DNA from 3 places in the Paenibacillus sp. FSL H3-0457 genome. Region 3 is predicted to be linked to each of the others. Evidence: riboswitches for the same ligand, from Rfam matches in the RefSeq annotation. Region 3 holds a riboswitch; each other region holds the start of a gene.
The links. A riboswitch is a leader RNA that binds a small molecule or an ion and turns the genes downstream of it on or off. The one in region 3 is predicted to bind thiamine pyrophosphate.

Region 1 (6,084 bases), 360 kb from region 3:
TTTATCTGATTGACGTAAAAGTGGAAGAGATGGCCAATGGACTTGGTTTGTCCGCAATTGGTCTTGATCGGGATGTCGCAGCTCTAAGTGGTGGGCAACGTACCAAGGTGCTTCTTGCCAAGCTTCTGCTTGAGAAACCTACAGCCCTTTTGCTGGATGAGCCGACCAACTATCTGGATGTAGAGCACATTGAATGGTTGTCACGTTACCTGAAGGACTACCCTCATGCGTTCCTCTTAATCTCCCATGACACGGAATTCATGAATGAAGTAGTAAATGTCATTTATCATTTGGAATTTGCCAAATTAACGAGATATGCAGCGAACTATAACAAGTTCCTTGAGATGGCTGATATGAATAAAGCCCAGCATATTGATGCGTACGAGAAGCAGCAAGAGTACATCAAGAAGCAGGAAGATTTCATTCAGCGTAACAAGGCACGTGCTTCAACTTCAGGTCGAGCGAAGAGCCGGGAGAAACAGCTGGACAGAATTGAACGTATTGATCGTCCAGATGAAGCGGCCAAACCAACGTTCAAATTCAAGGATGCCCGTGCGAGTAGCAAAACGGTCTTTGAGGGCATTGATTTTGAAATTGGATATACGTATCCTTTGCTGCCTAAGATGACAATGACAATTGAACGTGGTGAGAAAATTGCCATCGTAGGTTGTAATGGTGTGGGTAAATCGACGCTGCTGAAAACCATCTTGGGCAAAATATCTCCACTCAGTGGAAAGACCTTTTTGGGAGATTATCTCGAAACGGCCTATTTTGAGCAGGAAGTTCGTGCTGGAAATATCACGCCGATTGAGGATGTCTGGAATGAGTTTTCACATTTGACCCAGAATGAGGTCCGGGGTCATCTCGCTCGCTGCGGGTTGAAAAATGAGCACATTACCCGTCCGCTTAACATGCTGAGTGGTGGAGAGCAAGCCAAGGTTCGTCTATGCAAACTCTTGATGCGTGAAAGCAACTGGATTCTATTCGATGAGCCGACGAACCATTTGGATGTCACAGCTAAAGCTGAGTTACAGCGTGCCTTGCAAGAATTCAAGGGAACGGTGTTGCTGGTATCTCATGAACCTGATTTCTACGAGGGTTGGGTTACCAAAACATGGAATGTTGAAGAATGGTCTGAGAAAAATTAGACAATTCAAGCAACGCTAATAGAAATGAACGGTGACAAAAAAATCCTTCTATGGTAACATAGGCTACAACTTCATATGAACACTAGGGGGGCCGCACGATGTGGCTGAGATGGAAGAATGCGATTCCGGACCCTTTGCACCTGATCTGGATCATACCAGCGTAGGGAAGTGGCGAGCGCGTTTCAGTGAATGACGTGAGCAAACGGCAATTCGAAAGAATTCAACCGTCTTGCTTAGTAAATTGAAACATGCAGTTGCGTGTATAACGTTATGGCTATAAGGTCTATAGCTTTATTGCACGAAATGAACTGTATGTATCAGTCAGTCATCTGGTCCTATAATTAATACGCAGCCACTCCCCTACGGGAGTGGCTTTTTTGTGTTTTCATAGCATTCACGCATGGAAGGAGATGAACAGTACGGTAATTTCTCATGAACGTGTACACGGATCATTTGAACTGCATGTTGTATCTACGGGTGTAGGGACTCAAGCATCTTTTGTAAAAGCTGCAAAGGACGTTTGGCCATGGGTGGACTACATCCATATACGAGAGAAACAACTCTCGTGGCAACAAAAGATCGGTTGGGCTGAAAGTCTGCGTGGTGTTGGCGTTCCGTCTTGTCGCATCGTTATCAATGGTTCAGAACTGCCACCACAGAATGACATCTATGGCGGTGTGCATTGGGGGCAAGAGGCTATACGTAACTACAACCCTGCTGTTATAAGTAATGTCCAGCGAATTCGTCTGGGTGTATCTGTTCATTCAATCGATGAGGCAAAAATCGCTGAAGAACGGGGAGCCGATTACCTTTTCTTCGGGCATGTCTACTCAACCAACAGTAAGCCTGATCTTGAACCAAGAGGATTATATGCTCTGGCTGAAGTGTGCTCTGGTGTCTCCATTCCTGTCATGGCGATTGGGGGCATCGAACCGGGAAACATTCACGCTATTCGCTCTGCAGGCGCACAGGGAGTCGCTGTGATTTCGAATGTATGGGCGAGCGATTCCCCGGATCGGGCCGCTGAATCATTAAGGCAGGCTATCGTTGCTACAGAAAGTTTGAGCCGCTGAATCAAGGAGATGAGAGGATGAAAAAGATCATTACTGATAAATTGGATAAGATTCATGCAGAAACGATTATTGTAGGCGGAGGCGTTGTTGGTTGTGCCATTGCGTATGAGCTTGCTTCCCGTGGACAGGATGTACTGCTGGTAGATCGTTCGGCGATTGCAGGAGGCACTTCTTGCGCAGCTGCTGGAATGCTGGCGGCAGACAGTGAGGATTTTGCTCATCCTTTGATGGCTAAGCTTGCCAGGCAGAGCAGGCAGTTACTTCATGAGCAAAAGGTACTAATGGCTACCCTCAGTGATGTAGAGGTTGGTCTGCAACGCCATGGATTCCTAACTCCTTTTCGTTCATACAGTGAATTAAGCAGCTATAAGAATAATCGGAAGTCTGCGTTGTCTGCTGATGAGGTGTGGTGGGATCGTTCCGTTGTGCAACAGGAGGCACCATGGCTTAACAGAGATACGTATGGAGCCTACTACAGACCTTACGAGAGTGAGATTCTTCCAGTCCATCTAACAAAGGCATATGCTGAATCCGCTCAAGTATTGGGAGCACAGGTTATGGAGGACATACAGGATATACGTGTGCAAGCAAACGAACACGGCGTGCAGGGGATCAACACATCGATCGGCGAGATGAGATGCAAACATGTCATTATAGCGGCTGGATTACAGAGTGAAGAGTTGATGAGACATGTGAATCTGAGCTTGCCTGTGTGGTCGGTAAAAGGTGAAATAGCCGCCGTTCAGTTCGCAGATGAACATGCAGGGTACAGACCTGACAGAACGGTGTATGCAGAGGATATCTATATTGTTCCCAAAGCCAATGGCGAAGTTTGGCTCGGGGCAACCAGTCTGCCAGGCAGAACGGATCTGAACGTTTCTGTACAGGGTGTTCAGAAGCTGATCACAGCGGCTACCCACTGGGTGCCTGGGATGAAAGAAGCGCAATTTATACGAGCGTGGGCAGGCGTGAGACCGGCAACTCCCGATGGACTGCCTTATATAGGTGCATGCAAGAGTATACCCGGGCTGTTCGCCGCCTTTGGGCATTACCGCAACGGTATCTTACTTAGTGCGATAACAGGCAGGCTTATCGCTGAGTTGCTCGCTGGCAAAAGCTCAGAAGAACTCGGAATTGAGGCGCTGACCCCTGAGCGATTGAATAGAAAGGGAGTGGTGCAGTGAATATCATCGTTAATGGTCAACGGATGGAGATTGAAGACAGATTGAATCGTGTGGATAAATTGCTCCAATCTTTTGACCTGCATGTCAAGACTGTAGTTGTAGAGCTGAACAAGCATATTTTAACCCGTGAGTATCATGAAACGACAGCATTAAGAGAAGGCGATCGAATTGAGATTGTACATTTTGTAGGAGGCGGTTGATGATGTTGAACATTGGTAAATATACGTTTGAGTCCAGATTGTTGCTTGGAACAGGTAAGTTTTCGGATCTGGAAGTGCAAAGTCAGGCTGTGGAAGCATCTGAAACGGAAGTTTTAACCTTTGCTGTTCGTCGTCTGAATCTGGAAGAGCGTAACCAGAAGCATTTCCTGGATACGTTGGATCTGGATAAATACACACTTCTTCCGAATACGGCAGGGGCTTCCACTGCGGAAGAGGCGGTGCGGATTGCCGAGCTTGCGCGGGCTTCAGGACTTTGTGATATGATAAAAGTCGAAGTCATCGGAGATGGAATGACGTTACTCCCAGATCCGATTGAAACGTACAAGGCTTGCGAAATTTTGCTGGAAAAGGGCTTCACGGTATTGCCTTATATTTCGGATGATGTCATTCTGGCCAAAAGGCTACAATTGCTTGGCGTACATGCTGTAATGCCTGGCGCTTCTCCCATCGGAGCTGGTAGAGGTATCATCAATCCCTATAACCTTGAGATCATCATTGAGCAGGCCGTTGTAGCTGTAATTGTGGATGCAGGATTGCGCTCCCCAAAAGATGCTGCTTATGCGATGGAACTTGGTGCCGATGGCGTATTGTTAAATACAGCCGTATCCGGATCAGGGGATCCAGTGAGCATGGCTAAAGCTATGCGATTGGGGGTAGAAGCGGGTAGATTGGCATATGAGGCAGGCATGATTCCCGTAAAGCGTTATGCAGCAGCCAGTAGTCCGGTGGAAGGAATGGTTCATACATGACAGATCAAATAACATCTTCCGAGCAGGCCGATCGTTATTCCAGACAGGAACGGTACGCGCCACTTGGCAAGGAAGGCCAGGCCAGATTAAAGGGCAGCAGAGTTTTAATTGTAGGCGCTGGTGCACTCGGAACAGGAATTGCAGAAACGTTAGTTCGTTCAGGAGTCGGACACTTAACGATTGTGGATCGTGATTATGTGGAGTGGAGTAACCTGCAGCGGCAGCAATTATATGTAGAACAGGACGCGCTTGAGCGGATACCGAAGGCAATGGCGGCGGAAAAACGTTTATCTGCCATTAATTCCACGGTTCATGTGGAAGGGAAAGTGTTGGACGTCAGAGTAGATGAGTTGGAAGAACTCGTTCAGCATACAGACTTGATCATGGATGCAACGGATAACTTTGATACCCGACTACTCATTAACGATATGGCACAGAAACACCGTATTCCCTGGATTTATGGTGGATGCGTAGGTAGTTATGGTATTACCTATACGTTTATGCCCGGAGATACGCCATGTTTAAATTGTTTGCTGGGTGAAGTCCCTCTGGGTGGAGATACCTGTGATACGTCTGGCATCATACCTCAAGCGGTACAGATGGTAACGGCGAATCAGACCGCAGAAGCGATGAAGTTACTTAGTGGCAATGCAAATGCATTGAGACGTAAGTTATTGTCATTTGACGTGTGGAGGAACGAATACATATCCATCAATGTGGATGGTGCGAAAAAGAAAGACTGTCCTTCCTGCGGTACTTCGGCAACGTATCCATATCTTTCTGCGTCCAATCTGGAGAAAACCGATGTGTTGTGTGGCAGGGACACCGTTCAGATCCGACCTGCACGGCGCATGAATCTGGATCTTCAACATACAGCGGAACGTCTGGATAGACTTCAAGAAGGAAAAGTGGAATCCAATCCGTTTCTGGTTTCTTTTACAACAGGAGTCCATAGAATGGTTATTTTCCAAGATGGACGTGTCCTCGTACATGGAACAAAAGACACAGCTGAAGCACGTACGCTCGTCCATCGCTACTTTGGTTAAAGCATGAAAGATGCAAAGTCTGTTCCCTTGAGGGAATGGACTTTTTCATTTTACGGCATGCTATCTGTACCAACCATTGCTGCGAGCAGTGGGGATAGAGACAGGCCGGGTGAAAAAGAGTGAAAACAGCCATTTTGCTGATTGGAGCAGGAGAGCAGGTCAGCCTTATTCAGGATGTTTTATGTAGCGAAGGGTATGAGGTGCAACGAATGGAGTGGTCCGAACTAAACCAATCCGTCGAGCCTTCGTTGTTGCATATTAACCTGATCATCCTGGTAGACCCGGAAGAGGGGACGAAACATTGTGGCCAGGATCAGAAATTAGAATTAAAACGATGGTTAGATAAAGGTCAGGTTATACCTCTACTGGTTATTACTTCAAATGCATCTCCTCAGTTCATCGTGGAATGGCTGGATTATGGAGCTAATGACGTGATGGAGGAACCTATCCACTTAACCGTGATGCTTGCCAGAATACGAAATTTATTGCGTGTTTTTGCGAATGCAACACCAGAGGGTGAAGAAGTAATTGTAGTCCATGATCTTAAAGTTAATTTGCGTTCGAGGCGGGTAAATCGTGCGGGTGAATACCTGACATTAACGCCAAAAGAATACGAATTGCTGGAATTCCTGGCCCTGCATGTGAATGAAGTATGTACCCGGA
Region 2 (6,084 bases), 2.6 Mb from region 3:
TGCCTGACCGCGAAGTGCATGGCAGAAGCCTTTGCCGTCATCTTCAGGTGCATCCAGACTCGGCCACTGGAACTCATGGTCCTGATTCAGGTATACATTCGGGGCAATTTTGACCCCGCTGCCTGGAACTACTTTTTCCTCAATGCGGAAATCCAGATTGAACTCACGTTCCAATACTTCAAGGGTCTCCCGATTTCGATTCATCTGAGCATTTGTGAAGTTATCCTGTGTCAGATTCCACAACCGAAATGAGATGATGACATTGTGCTTAACGGCCTCGTGTACAAAGGACAAAATATGACGCAGGTATCCGTCACGGTCTGTTGAACCTTCATGCCCATCGAAACTGTGCAGGGAGAAATTCATCTGCCGCAGCGCCGGTTTGCCAAGCAATTTATGCTGAGTCTTGGGCAGCAGTGTACCATTCGTTGTAATGTTCACCTTGAGTCCCTTCTCATGTGCGGAATCGAGCAACAAATCTATTTTGGGATGCAACAAGGGTTCGCCTTTGACATGTAGATAAATATGATTGGTGTGTGGTTTAACTTGATCCAGTATATTGTTGAAGACTTCAGGGTCAATGAATCCTTTGGCACGCTGTGTCTGCGGACAGAAGCTGCATGCCAGATTGCAGATACTCGTGATCTCAATATATACTTTTTTGAACGTTTTCAACTCGGGTCCCCATTCTGCCTAGGAGGGAGAACAATCCCACCTGCATTTTGTGATCCGGCCAATATGCGCCACCCCTATTATATCGGGTTAGGGAGCCCAGGTAAATTGTTCAGTTGTTCGGGTCTGACTCCAAGTTCATCTCAAGAATTCCATCATGCTGCCTCTTTACAGTTCATGTTCGAGTGATATATGCTGAACAGACAACTGCATATCTTGAACTTTTGCACTAGGGGAGCCTTGCGGCTGAGACGAATATGATTATTCGGACCCTTTGAACCTGATCTGGATCATACCAGCGGAGGGAAGTGGAGCGGCCTTTTAGTAAGCGGATTTTTTTCATGTATGTGAAGATAAATTGCGGATTTAACTTACAGACCCACTCATTTCTCCGGAAATGGGTGGGTCTTTTTTGTTCCTTTTGCAGAGTATAGGATGCCGTTGTTATTCCAGCAGTCTGACATCAAGGGGGTGAGGATCAGATGAACAACCATGTAACCATTGAGAACGTTAGCTTCGCTTTTCCTGAAAAAAAGGATTCACCCGTGCTCGCCAATGTGTCGCTTAAGGTCCAACAAGGAGAATTTGTCTCGCTCATTGGCTCCAGCGGGTCAGGTAAAAGCACGCTCTTCAAGCTACTCGCAGGCTTGCATGAGCCAACCGTCGGCACCATCGATATTGCTGATGTACCGCACGGACAACGGCTCGGACGAGTCGCCTATATGCCGCAGAAAGATCTGCTGTTATCCTGGCGTACCGTCATGGAGAACTGCATGCTTCCTTCCGAGTTGGCACGAGGCCGACAGGACAAGGACAAGTTACGTGCCAACATCCTAGCTGGATTGGCAAGGTTCGGCCTGTCGGGTTATGAACAGGCCTATCCAGATGAATTGTCCGGCGGCATGCGGCAGCGGGTGGCATTGCTGCGTACCTTACTTACAGGCGGGCAGCTCATGTTGCTGGATGAACCCTTCGGTGCACTCGACGCCTTAACCAAACGAGAAATGCATCGCTGGTTGCTCGAGCTGTGGGAGGGCTTTGGCCAAACCGTGCTGTTCATTACACATGACATTGAAGAAGCCCTGCTGTTAAGTGACCGTATCATTCTGTTAACTCCAGGGGGGCAAGGTCAGCAGTTGCGGGAGATGACGGTTCCTTTACCACGCCCAAGGCATTCGGACATGATCTACGAACTGGCTCTCGTGCAGATGAGGCAACAACTGGAGGAACAATTACATGCAAAATGATAGAGCTGAGGTTAGCGTTTGGACGTGGTGTTTAAAGTGGCTCTCGAGGTCGTTTTCCCAATATGGTTTGTTTATTATGCTCATGTTCTTATTAATGGCGATCTGGGAAGTGATTGTGCGTATGGGATGGGTGCCCTCCTTCATCATTCCTGCACCTACGGCCATCGCAAGCTCACTGGTTGAACATCGCCGTCTGCTGTTGACCATCCATCTGCCTGCTACCTTTATGGAGGTTGTTGTTGGTTTTGTCTTGTCCATAGTGACTGGAATTACGCTGGCAACAGGCATGCATATGAACCGATCGATTGAAAAGGCCTTGTATCCCTTCATCGTGATCAGTCAGACCATACCGTTGATTGCCTTGTCCCCCGTATTTATCCTGTGGTTTGGTTACACGTTGTGGAGCAAAGTCGCCGTGGTATTTTTAATCGCATTCTTCCCCATTGTGGTCAGTACCTACGATGGACTCCGCCAAGGCGATCCAGAGCAGCGTGAACTGTTGCTCACCATGGGCGCCAGCAAGTGGGATATTTTTTGCAAACTCCAGGTTCCGCTGGCACTTCCCTCTTTTTTCTCGGGGCTAAAGATGTCTGTGGTGTACTGCGTGGTTGGGGCAACGATTGGCGAATGGCTCGGTGGTAGCAAAGGTCTAGGGTACTTCAGCCGTCGTATGTCCAGCAACATGAACACGGATGCGATGTTTGCCGCCATTTTGCTGTTATCCCTGCTTGGGATCGTTTTGTTTGTACTGATTACCTGGCTGGAGAAACGGTTTAGCATACGGCGTCATCGTCATGGAGGCAAAAGAAAGGTTGGATAATACTTAGACAGAAATTAGATGTAAATACAGTAGTTACAATCTTCAAAACAAAACATATCTTATGCACAATTTCAGCAACATCTTCAATCAGTTCATTGTCACATTATCGTTAACATGCTGTTGCCCATTTTCTACAAATCAAAACGATGAAATGAGGAACTTCATTTATGAATAACAAAGGTATATACTCCCTGCTTCCCATCATACTCATTAGCCTTTTGCTGATCGTTAGCGGATGCAGCACCACAGACAATAGCCAAAATACGCCAACAACAGATTCGGCAACCAATACACAGCAAACAGATCCGTCTGCAACCGAACCTGCATCAGACGCCAAAGATAAACTGTCTATCATGCTCGACTGGTACCCGAATGCAGTACACTCCTTCATCTATGTGGCTCAGGAAAAAGGATACTTTGCAGACCAAGGTCTGGATGTCGAAATTCAGATGCCTGCGGATACCAATGATTCACTCAAACTTGTTGCTGCCGGAAAAATTGATCTGGCCCTAAGCTACCAGCCCCAAATTTTGCTCGCTCGTGGCGAGAACATTCCTGTACGTTCCATTGCTGCTGTTGTTCGCCACCCGCTTGTGCATCTGTTGACCGAAGCAAATGGCAACGTGAGCTCACCCAAAGATCTTGAAGGAAAAACTGTCGGTTATTCTTCGATTCCGCTGTATGAAGCGATGGTTCGTACGATGATTAGCCACGATGGTGGCAATCCCGACAACATGAATCTGGTTGATGTTGGGTTCGATCTGATTCCTTCGCTGGCTTCCGGACAGGCAGATGCGATTATGGGTGGTTTTATTAACCATGAGCAATTGATTTTGGAGAAAGAAGGACATGCCATGAAATCGATTACCCCCGTCGATTATGGTGTGCCTGATTATTATGAATTGGTCCTGACCGCAAGTGAAGCTGGCATTGAAGCGAAAAAAGACCAACTTACCCGGTTTCTCAAAGCGGTCCAGGAAGGACAGAAATATGTGACTGAGCATCCAGAAGAAGCCTTGAGTATTCTGCTCGCTCATGAGAATGAAACATCACCGCTTGACCCGGAGATCGAAACTAAAAGCCTGGCAATTCTGCTACCACTCATGAATGAAGAAGGCCAACCATTTGGTCGGCAGGAAATGGAATCGTGGGAAAATGTACGTGCATGGCTCGTTGAACAGGATTTGATTCCTGAATCGGTGAAAGCCGAGGATGCTTTTATTACTCTGCAAGGAGAGTAAATAAAGGAGAGCAACGCGAATAAAGGAAAAGTGATTGAACATAAAGGGAATGAAAGCAATGTGATTAAAAGTAAAGTTAGCAAGAACGTGAGGATCGGATGCATAAAGGTTTGTGGAATGGAATTGGCCTGAAGCAAGCATCGGAGGATCAGAATTTATAACAATCCTAAGTGGCTTGATGTGCAATTGGGCAGCTTGATATGCGTTTGGGTGGCTTGTTGATATGTATTTGGTAATGTAATTAGCGCTTATCTTCAAGCCTACTGGGAGCTGAAACGCTCCTTAACTTGATCGAAACAGAGCATGCTACGACTGCTAACGAATCTGAGGCGTCCTATTCAGGGATTTGGAGCGGTTGCAGAAATCTAAAGAACCTGAAACATGTTATATCAGAATAAATAGCTGTTTGCAGCGTTTTGGTCAGGAGATTCTGGGAATAACGTGTCTGATGTTCCTTACATTTCAAAAGGAGGACCTGACAGCCAAATAAGACGTCCTGTGTTCTTTAGAAACATCGTCTGACCAGTCGTGCCCCGATCGATCGTGCCCCAATCAGTTGGGTATCGACCAGCCTGGACTTCAAGACACTGGTTGGATGCTAACATCCATCACAGTATTGCTTGCCTAAGTTTGGAGAAATTCACTCTGTTCACTTTCTGTATTTTGTATCGTTTCGTTTTTTATTGTTTCGCTAGATATCGATCAGAATGATTCAATTTGTCTATATCCAGTTCCAAAAATCCATTTTAGTGAGTTATGAAATTAATTTAGATTTTACGTTTCTGCTTTTCCCGCATTAATGCATCTGGCTGTTGTTAGACTCTGCGCCCCAACTCAACAAGGGAACTCATATCCAATTATTCTGTTGAGTGACTCCAGATATCGGACTTCCGCCGATCGGGTTACTTCAAAACAAGGAGGAAATTATATGTCTTATCTGGAACGTGTTCGTACGCAAAATCCGCTGGTACACAATATCACTAACCTTGTCGTGGCTCCCTTCACAGCCAATGGTCTGCTTGCACTCGGTGCGTCCCCTTTTATGGCCTATGCTCATGAAGAGGTCGCTGATGTCGCCAAGATGTCAGGAGCCGTGGTACTCAACATCGGTACACTCGATGACAAAGTCGTTCGGGCGATCCGTCTGGCAGGCCAATCGGCTAATTCGCATCACGTGCCTGTGGTGCTTGATCCCGTCGGCGCAGGCGCAACCACTTATCGCACGGAAACCGTGCAGATGCTCATTCGTGAACTTCGTCTCACGGTACTGCGCGGCAATGTGGCAGAGGTCGCCAATGTCATCGGTGAGAGTTGGAGTATTAAAGGTGTGGACGCAGGATCAGGTGAGGGCGACCGAATCGGCATTGCGGAGCGGGCAGCGCATAAACTTGGCTGTGTCGTGGTCATTACCGGAAAAGAAGATATTATTACTGATGGACAATCCACATTTCTCACGAGTAATGGTCATGCACTGCTCACTCAGGTCACAGGTGCTGGCTGTCTGCTCAGTTCGGTGATTGGTGCTTTTACAGCCATAGCGGAATCAGGAGCCGATCTTCTAGGCAGCGTTGTTGAAGCGCTCGCTTTTTATGGTGTATCGGCTGAACTGGCAGCAGAACGTACGGCTCACCTGGGACCCGGCAGCTTCCAGATTGAGTTGTTGAATCAACTGGCACAAGTGACACCTGATCTCTTGGCAGAACGCGCACAGATCCGTCAGACCCGTGGAGGTGCAGTATGAGCATTGCTCAAGCGCTAACCATTGCAGGCTCTGATAACGGGGGCGGTGCAGGCATTCAAGCCGATCTGAAAACATTTCAGGAGCTTGGGGTATACGGCATGACCGTTATCACCGCTATTGCTGCCCAAAATACAACAGGTGTGCAGGGCGTTTTTCCCATCCCTTACGATGGCATTGCCCAGCAATTGGACTCGACCGGCGAAGACTTTCAACCAACCGCAACGAAGACCGGCATGTTATATAGTGCCGAGATTATTCGTCTAGTGGCTGAGAAATGGCAGCAATACCGTTGGTCAAATCTGGTCATCGACCCTGTGATGGTAGCCAAAGGTGGCGCCCCCCTTCTCCAGCAGGAAGCTGTAA
Region 3 (6,084 bases):
GATACGTTGTCGGCAAGACTACATCATCTGCAAATGTATATACTTTTCTAATTGTATTTGTTTCTAAATCTACCGCGACTAATTTTGCCCCTCCTTTAATAGGCTCTGAAAAATTTGGTGCAGCCGTGTCCAGTACCCACAGGGTTCCCCTTCCATCTGCAACAACACTCTGGACACTAATGAAGGACATAACGATATTCAATGGGTTGATCAAATTCGTTTCTTCATTAGGATAAGGTTGCATCTGACCATCAACAATTTCCGCTACCGTAAATCTAACGTCATCTCCCCATTTTGGAAAGCAAATAAAGGTACGCCCGGTTTCGGATACACTAACGCCTGTAGGCATAGCCCCGTAAAAGGAATGAACGAGTTCTAACTTACCAAAATATTCTTCCATAGGTAACATAGGCTGTATGATGTCCTCCTCAACATAGTTGAATAGATATTACCTATAATTATGTTCAAGACTTTTTCTAATGCCTGGCCCTTAATCATTCTTTTTTAACCTCGATTTTGAAATTGTCCGATACATTTAAAAATACAAAAAAACTTCGGCGTAAGCCGAAGCATGTTGACGTTAACTATATGTGCTCTAGGAAAAATGCTTCTTCCGATCGTCAACGCAAAACTTTGCCAAGCTTATCAGTACCAAAACCGTTTTATTGTTGGTCCGGTAAACCTAATGCATTGGCTGAAGTTATCGCTTGATCTAAAAATTCCTCTGCTCGGGTCAATTGCTGCCTGGCAATCTCCAACGCTTGTGAATTTGTTGCCGCATTAGATTCACTTAACGAGCTTATTGCCTGATTTAAAGCCGTCTGCACCTTAGAAACCGCGTTAGATGCATGCTGCTCCAGCGTATTACTACCACTCGAGTTAAGTGCATCTTCTGCTGGTTTTCTTGCGTTTTCGGTTGCTAGATCAATTTTGTTTTTATTGGGCACCGTGACTCCTCCTTCCATGAGTAAGATCATTCATTTAAACAGAAATAAGTATGGGATTGAGATTTTGTTTATATCCCTGCGACTGTATGGGAATATTCGGATCTTACCTCTCCGGTGATCCATATTAGTATAAGATCCGATGCATTGGAAAATCTAATCTTGATGAAAAAGGAGGGGATCATTTCTGAATGGCTAATCCAACGCTAGCGCCGCACGAATCGATGGAACTGCATGAAGCGTTAAACTTCAAAACGCTCTGCATCGCTAAGTCGAAACTTATGCAAGGCCTGGTCTTTGACCAAGAGCTAAAAGCATTAATGCAGAAAGACGTAATTCAATCCATACAACAGATTGCTGAGCTGCAAGCAATCTACGCAAGAGCTCCTTTTCAAGCACCCGTTCCGAATAATCCGACACCTATAACACATTAAGGGGAACTCAGATGAATACCGATTATTTAGATCCGATTAATTCATTGAATATGCCGGAAATGGCAGATATGACTTTTGCCATGGACTTCCTTCTTCGTGCCAAGGAGGGTGTACGTAATTTGTCCATCGCCCTGACGGAAACGGCTTCACCGGATGTAAGAGCCCTGTTGCATACTCATCTGAAGCAGGGAATTTCAATGCACCAAGAAATTTCGGAGCTCATGATTCGCAAAAAATGGTTTCATCCTTATGAGCTGAACGAACAGTACCAACTCGATCAGCTTTCGGCGAAAAATACGGTGATGATCGGGCAGATGAATCTGTTCCCGGGTGATACGTCACGTAAAGGGATGTTTGATCGGACCCCAGATGAACATATTGGAGGACATAAAGCATGAAGGCGGTAACGTATCAAGGGGTTAAAAATGTCGTGGTCAAAGAGGTGCCGGATGCGAAGATTGTGAAACCGGACGATATGATCGTAAAGATCACCAGTACCGCGATTTGCGGTTCTGACCTTCATCTTATTCACGGGATGATCCCTAACCTTCAGGAAAACTATGTCATCGGACATGAGCCGATGGGGATCGTAGAAGAAGTGGGCCCTGGCGTGACCAAGGTAAAAAAAGGCGACCGCGTAATCATCCCGTTTAACATCGCATGCGGAGAATGCTTTTTTTGCAAAAATCAGCTGGAAAGCCAATGTGACAATTCCAACGAACACGGGGATATGGGCGCATATTTCGGCTACTCCGGAACGACCGGCGGATATCCCGGCGGGCAAGCGGAGTATTTACGGGTCCCATTTGCTAATTTTACCCACTTTAAGATCCCTGAAAACTGCGAACAACCGGACGAAAAGCTAAGCTTGATCGCCGATGCCATGACGACGGCATTCTGGAGCGTAGATAACGCCGGCGTTAAAAATGGAGATACGGTCATTGTGCTCGGCTGCGGCCCGGTCGGACTCCTAGCCCAGAAGTTCTGCTGGCTGAAAGGAGCTAAGCGGGTCATAGCCGTCGACTATGTCGATTACCGCTTAAAGCATGCGAAGCGAACAAACAATGTGGAAATAGTAAACTTCGAACAGGATAAGAATATTGGGAACACTCTCAAGGAAATGACCAAAGGCGGCGCCGATGTTGTCATTGATGCGGTAGGAATGGACGGCAAGATGAGCGATCTTGAATTTCTAGCCAGCGGTATGAAACTGCAAGGCGGCACCATGAGCGCATTTATCATTGCATCTCAGGCTGTTCGCAAAGGTGGCACCATTCAAGTCACTGGGGTATACGGCGGACGTTATAACGGATTCCCGCTCGGTGATATCATGCAGCGAAACGTGAATATCCGTTCCGGACAAGCTCCGGTCATTCACTACATGCCATACATGTACGAGTTGGTTACGTCTGGCAAAGTGGACCCTGGCGACATTGTTACGCACGTCATTCCGCTCAGCGAGGCCAAACGGGGCTATGAAGTGTTCGATACAAAAACGGACGATTGCATTAAAGTCATCTTAAAGCCTTAAATATGAATAGATACATGGGAGGACAATCTGAATGGATTCCACATACGCTTTGCATGAGATGCTCGAGGTACATGAAATAGCTGCGTTCAAGACGGTTTGTATGACTAAATCCAAGACCATGCAAGCTCTGGTAACCGACCCGGAGCTCAAGCAAATTTTGCAACAAGATGCGATCTTATCACAACAGCAGCTTCAGGAGCTCGGTGGAGTGCTGTCTAAAGCGACTGTATAGGAGATAAAAAAATGAACCCAATATTAGAACACATGACTGGTCTTAATACGCTGACCGATGACGTGATCGCAATGGATTTTTTGATGAACGCCAAGAGCGGTGTCAGAAACTACGCCATGGCTGTGACCGAATGTGCCACCCCCGAAATCAAACAAATTTTGATGAAACAGCTCGATGAAGCCATAGATTCTCATGAAAAGATATCAAATTACATGGTGCAGCATGGTTTATACCACCCTTACCATATTGCAGAGCAAATTCAGCTCGATCTGAAAAACATTCAGACTGCTATGAACATTCCGTCCTGACACCCTTTTTGATTTTAGCCAGAGACTTCAGAGAACAAAATGTCCCTGTGTCAAGAATTTCAACAATGAAAAAAGGCGGATACTATCCGCCCTTTTTTTGGCATCGTCACGAAACACGCTTATTGCAAGCGTTCCTTTACGTATTCTACTTATTTCTATCCTGAGACTGTTTATGGCCGCTGCTCTCTACTTTAATTGACTACAGTGAACTTAAGGCTCCAGCTTCCATGACATTTCCCAAAAATCAAGCTCAAAGCGACTGCACATCACGAAAATATCCTCCATCCGTTGGTACGTTCCCTCGCTACAGCCTTCTAATAGCTTATCAGTTAACGTCACTAGGGATTGATTGTTGCTGTTGTATTCAGAGGAAGCATATCCTGTGATCCACTCTCCGTAAAAAGGATGCTCAGCTGCACCTGGCTTTTGGGCAAGGACTTGACCAATCTCTGCATAGCTCCATGAGCAGGCCAGAATGGATACAAGTACTTCTGCTATGCCACCCGCATGGGAAACAGAGAGCATATAGTTAGTATAGGCTGCATTTTTCAGGGCAGGTTTTACCTGGAAAACATGATCCTCTGTAATTCCTAATCGCTCCATATAAGAACGATGAATTTTCATTTCACCATTCAGGATGTTATCTACGTTTTCACTAAAAAACTGCATCAATTTGGGGTCGTGCGACTTGACAATACCTAGTGCAAATACGCGGGCATAATCGAACAGGTACAAGTAGTCTTGCAGCAAATAATAACGAAATTGTTCAACCGTTAAGGAACCATCTCCGATTCCTTTAACAAAGGGATGCTCAAGACATTCCTTCCACACAGGCTGTGCTGCCTGATATAGTCTCTCTGAAATAGTCAACATGTGTTCCTCCAATTCATAATGTACGTATTTAAAAACAAAAAAACGAAACATCCTATGGATGTTTCGCAGACAAATACACTAAAACAAGGGGGTTCGCATGAGCTACCCAAGTACAGTGTTTCATCGTTGCATCCCTACGTTGGCATTATCCAAATCAGGTAAGGTCGGTTTAACACCCTCTCAGCCGGTTAAGGCTCCCTCGCAAACGGTTGTATGTAGTTGATTACTTTCCTATTCCCATAAAAGATAAAATAACATCCATTTAGTATATCAAGGGCTGTTAAATATAGTCAAGGAAGATTGTATCGCCCCTCATCACCTTTGGTGACGTATGTAAACGATGAAAACCATCACAACAATGGTTGAGTTTCAGCCACTGTTATGATGGTTTCTATTCTTGCAACTACTGCCGATGGTTTAATGCCCGAGTTTGTTCTTTCCGACAAAAGTGAGTATTCCGTACTGGGAAGTATTTCTCCAGCTCTCATTGGTCGTATCATTCCACTTGGCTACGCTCTGCTTACCTCCGCCCTGGTTGTCGTTAATTTGGAGCTCGAAACCGAGAACATTTCCTGCTTTGGGCGTCAATGATTGTAAATGAATTCTGGCTTCTACGAGATATCCTTTATTTGTTTTCTTCACAGCACTTACAAGGCGTCCAGGTGAGGCACCCCCTGCAAAGGTTCCCACATTGTCTGCACTGATTCTGAACTGGGCATCATCATATTGAAAATACGGTGTGCGCTGGTGATTCTCGTCCAGGAAAATCTCAACCGAATCCTGATCCCATGGGTTGATACTATCTGTAATGATGTTTGGATCAGTGACGTCGATCAGCAGGTATAGATACTCACCTGACCACATTGCGCGAGCCACTGCCTCTGCACCTTCGCTCTGGTTCAACCGTTTTACTTCAAATGGTGCAGCCTTATTCCATGATGTGTCTTTCTTCCCATCAATCTGAACAATCCCTTGCACAGCTTGTGCAGATTTGGGCATAGGGGCGAGTTGAATCACGCCGTATTTGCTTGTATCCTGTTCCTGAGATTGTGTTCTATCATTCCAGTACAGTGGATTATAAGGTTGTGTCCCACTTGAACCGCCATCAGTCACACGGATATCCAATCCGGCTTCATATTCTGATCCGACTTGGATACCACCCCACGGAATGGACAATTCAACCTGATATCCGGCTTTTGTCTCGCGTACACGATATGAACGCTGCTCCACACCCTCAGCTTTGCCCGACCGCTTAATGATTACGTGTCGGTCATCTGCTTCATATGAAGTGGTCTTGCCATTATTGAGATCAACAAAGATATCTACTCTGTCATTCACATCTGCCTTTGCATCCTGTACATCCACGAGGATATACAGGTTACTATGATCCCATAAAGTGCGGAAACTGGCTGATCCCGAAGAGTCACCCTTCAGTGGAGTAGACACCGCTTTGTTCCAGAGCGGATCTTGTGTCTGTTTTTTGATATCCGGTTTACCCGAAAGTGAGACGGCTCTCTGCGTCAACACAGGCAAACTGGATTCATCCACGAGTCCCCAGTATGCCTTTTTGGCCTTCAGGGCTGAATCAAACAGCATAGCCTGGTTGTTGTAAGACTTCTCATCTTGGAGTCCCCATAAGGTAACTGAAGAAATGTGGTCTTTGTGTTTTTTGTACAAATCCAACAGTTCCTTATATCGATACGCCTGCTTTACTGCAACTTCATCGGACATCTCTTCACCAAATGGAATTCCGCTATCCACA

Region 1: it holds a riboswitch for thiamine pyrophosphate, as region 3 does, so the genes downstream of both, MHH25_RS17720 (thiamine phosphate synthase) here and tenA (thiaminase II) in region 3, are expected to answer to the same signal.
Region 2: it holds a riboswitch for thiamine pyrophosphate, as region 3 does, so the genes downstream of both, MHH25_RS04655 (ABC transporter ATP-binding protein) here and tenA (thiaminase II) in region 3, are expected to answer to the same signal.

The regions. Positions count from the first base shown of each region.
Region 1 covers NZ_CP150283.1:4,004,432-4,010,515, reverse strand. The annotation lists gene MHH25_RS17725 (ABC-F family ATP-binding cassette domain-containing protein) at 1-1,148, shown strand, start outside; TPP riboswitch at 1,223-1,332, shown strand; gene MHH25_RS17720 (thiamine phosphate synthase) at 1,559-2,221, shown strand; gene thiO (glycine oxidase ThiO) at 2,239-3,405, shown strand; gene thiS (sulfur carrier protein ThiS) at 3,402-3,605, shown strand; gene MHH25_RS17705 (thiazole synthase) at 3,608-4,375, shown strand; gene MHH25_RS17700 (ThiF family adenylyltransferase) at 4,372-5,421, shown strand; gene MHH25_RS17695 (response regulator transcription factor) at 5,541-6,084, shown strand, end outside.
Region 2 covers NZ_CP150283.1:1,013,649-1,019,732, reverse strand. The annotation lists gene MHH25_RS04660 (radical SAM/SPASM domain-containing protein) at 1-675, opposite strand, end outside; TPP riboswitch at 894-996, shown strand; gene MHH25_RS04655 (ABC transporter ATP-binding protein) at 1,155-1,919, shown strand; gene MHH25_RS04650 (ABC transporter permease) at 1,909-2,739, shown strand; gene MHH25_RS04645 (ABC transporter substrate-binding protein) at 2,907-3,980, shown strand; gene thiM (hydroxyethylthiazole kinase) at 4,909-5,721, shown strand; gene thiD (bifunctional hydroxymethylpyrimidine kinase/phosphomethylpyrimidine kinase) at 5,718-6,084, shown strand, end outside.
Region 3 covers NZ_CP150283.1:3,642,507-3,648,590, reverse strand. The annotation lists gene MHH25_RS16130 (L-dopachrome tautomerase-related protein) at 1-409, opposite strand, end outside; gene MHH25_RS16125 (hypothetical protein) at 663-947, opposite strand; gene MHH25_RS16120 (hypothetical protein) at 1,136-1,378, shown strand; gene MHH25_RS16115 (spore coat protein) at 1,390-1,776, shown strand; gene MHH25_RS16110 (zinc-dependent alcohol dehydrogenase) at 1,773-2,909, shown strand; gene MHH25_RS16105 (hypothetical protein) at 2,941-3,141, shown strand; gene MHH25_RS16100 (spore coat protein) at 3,153-3,449, shown strand; gene tenA (thiaminase II) at 3,660-4,322, opposite strand; TPP riboswitch at 4,436-4,533, opposite strand; gene MHH25_RS16090 (endo-1,4-beta-xylanase) at 4,740-6,084, opposite strand, start outside.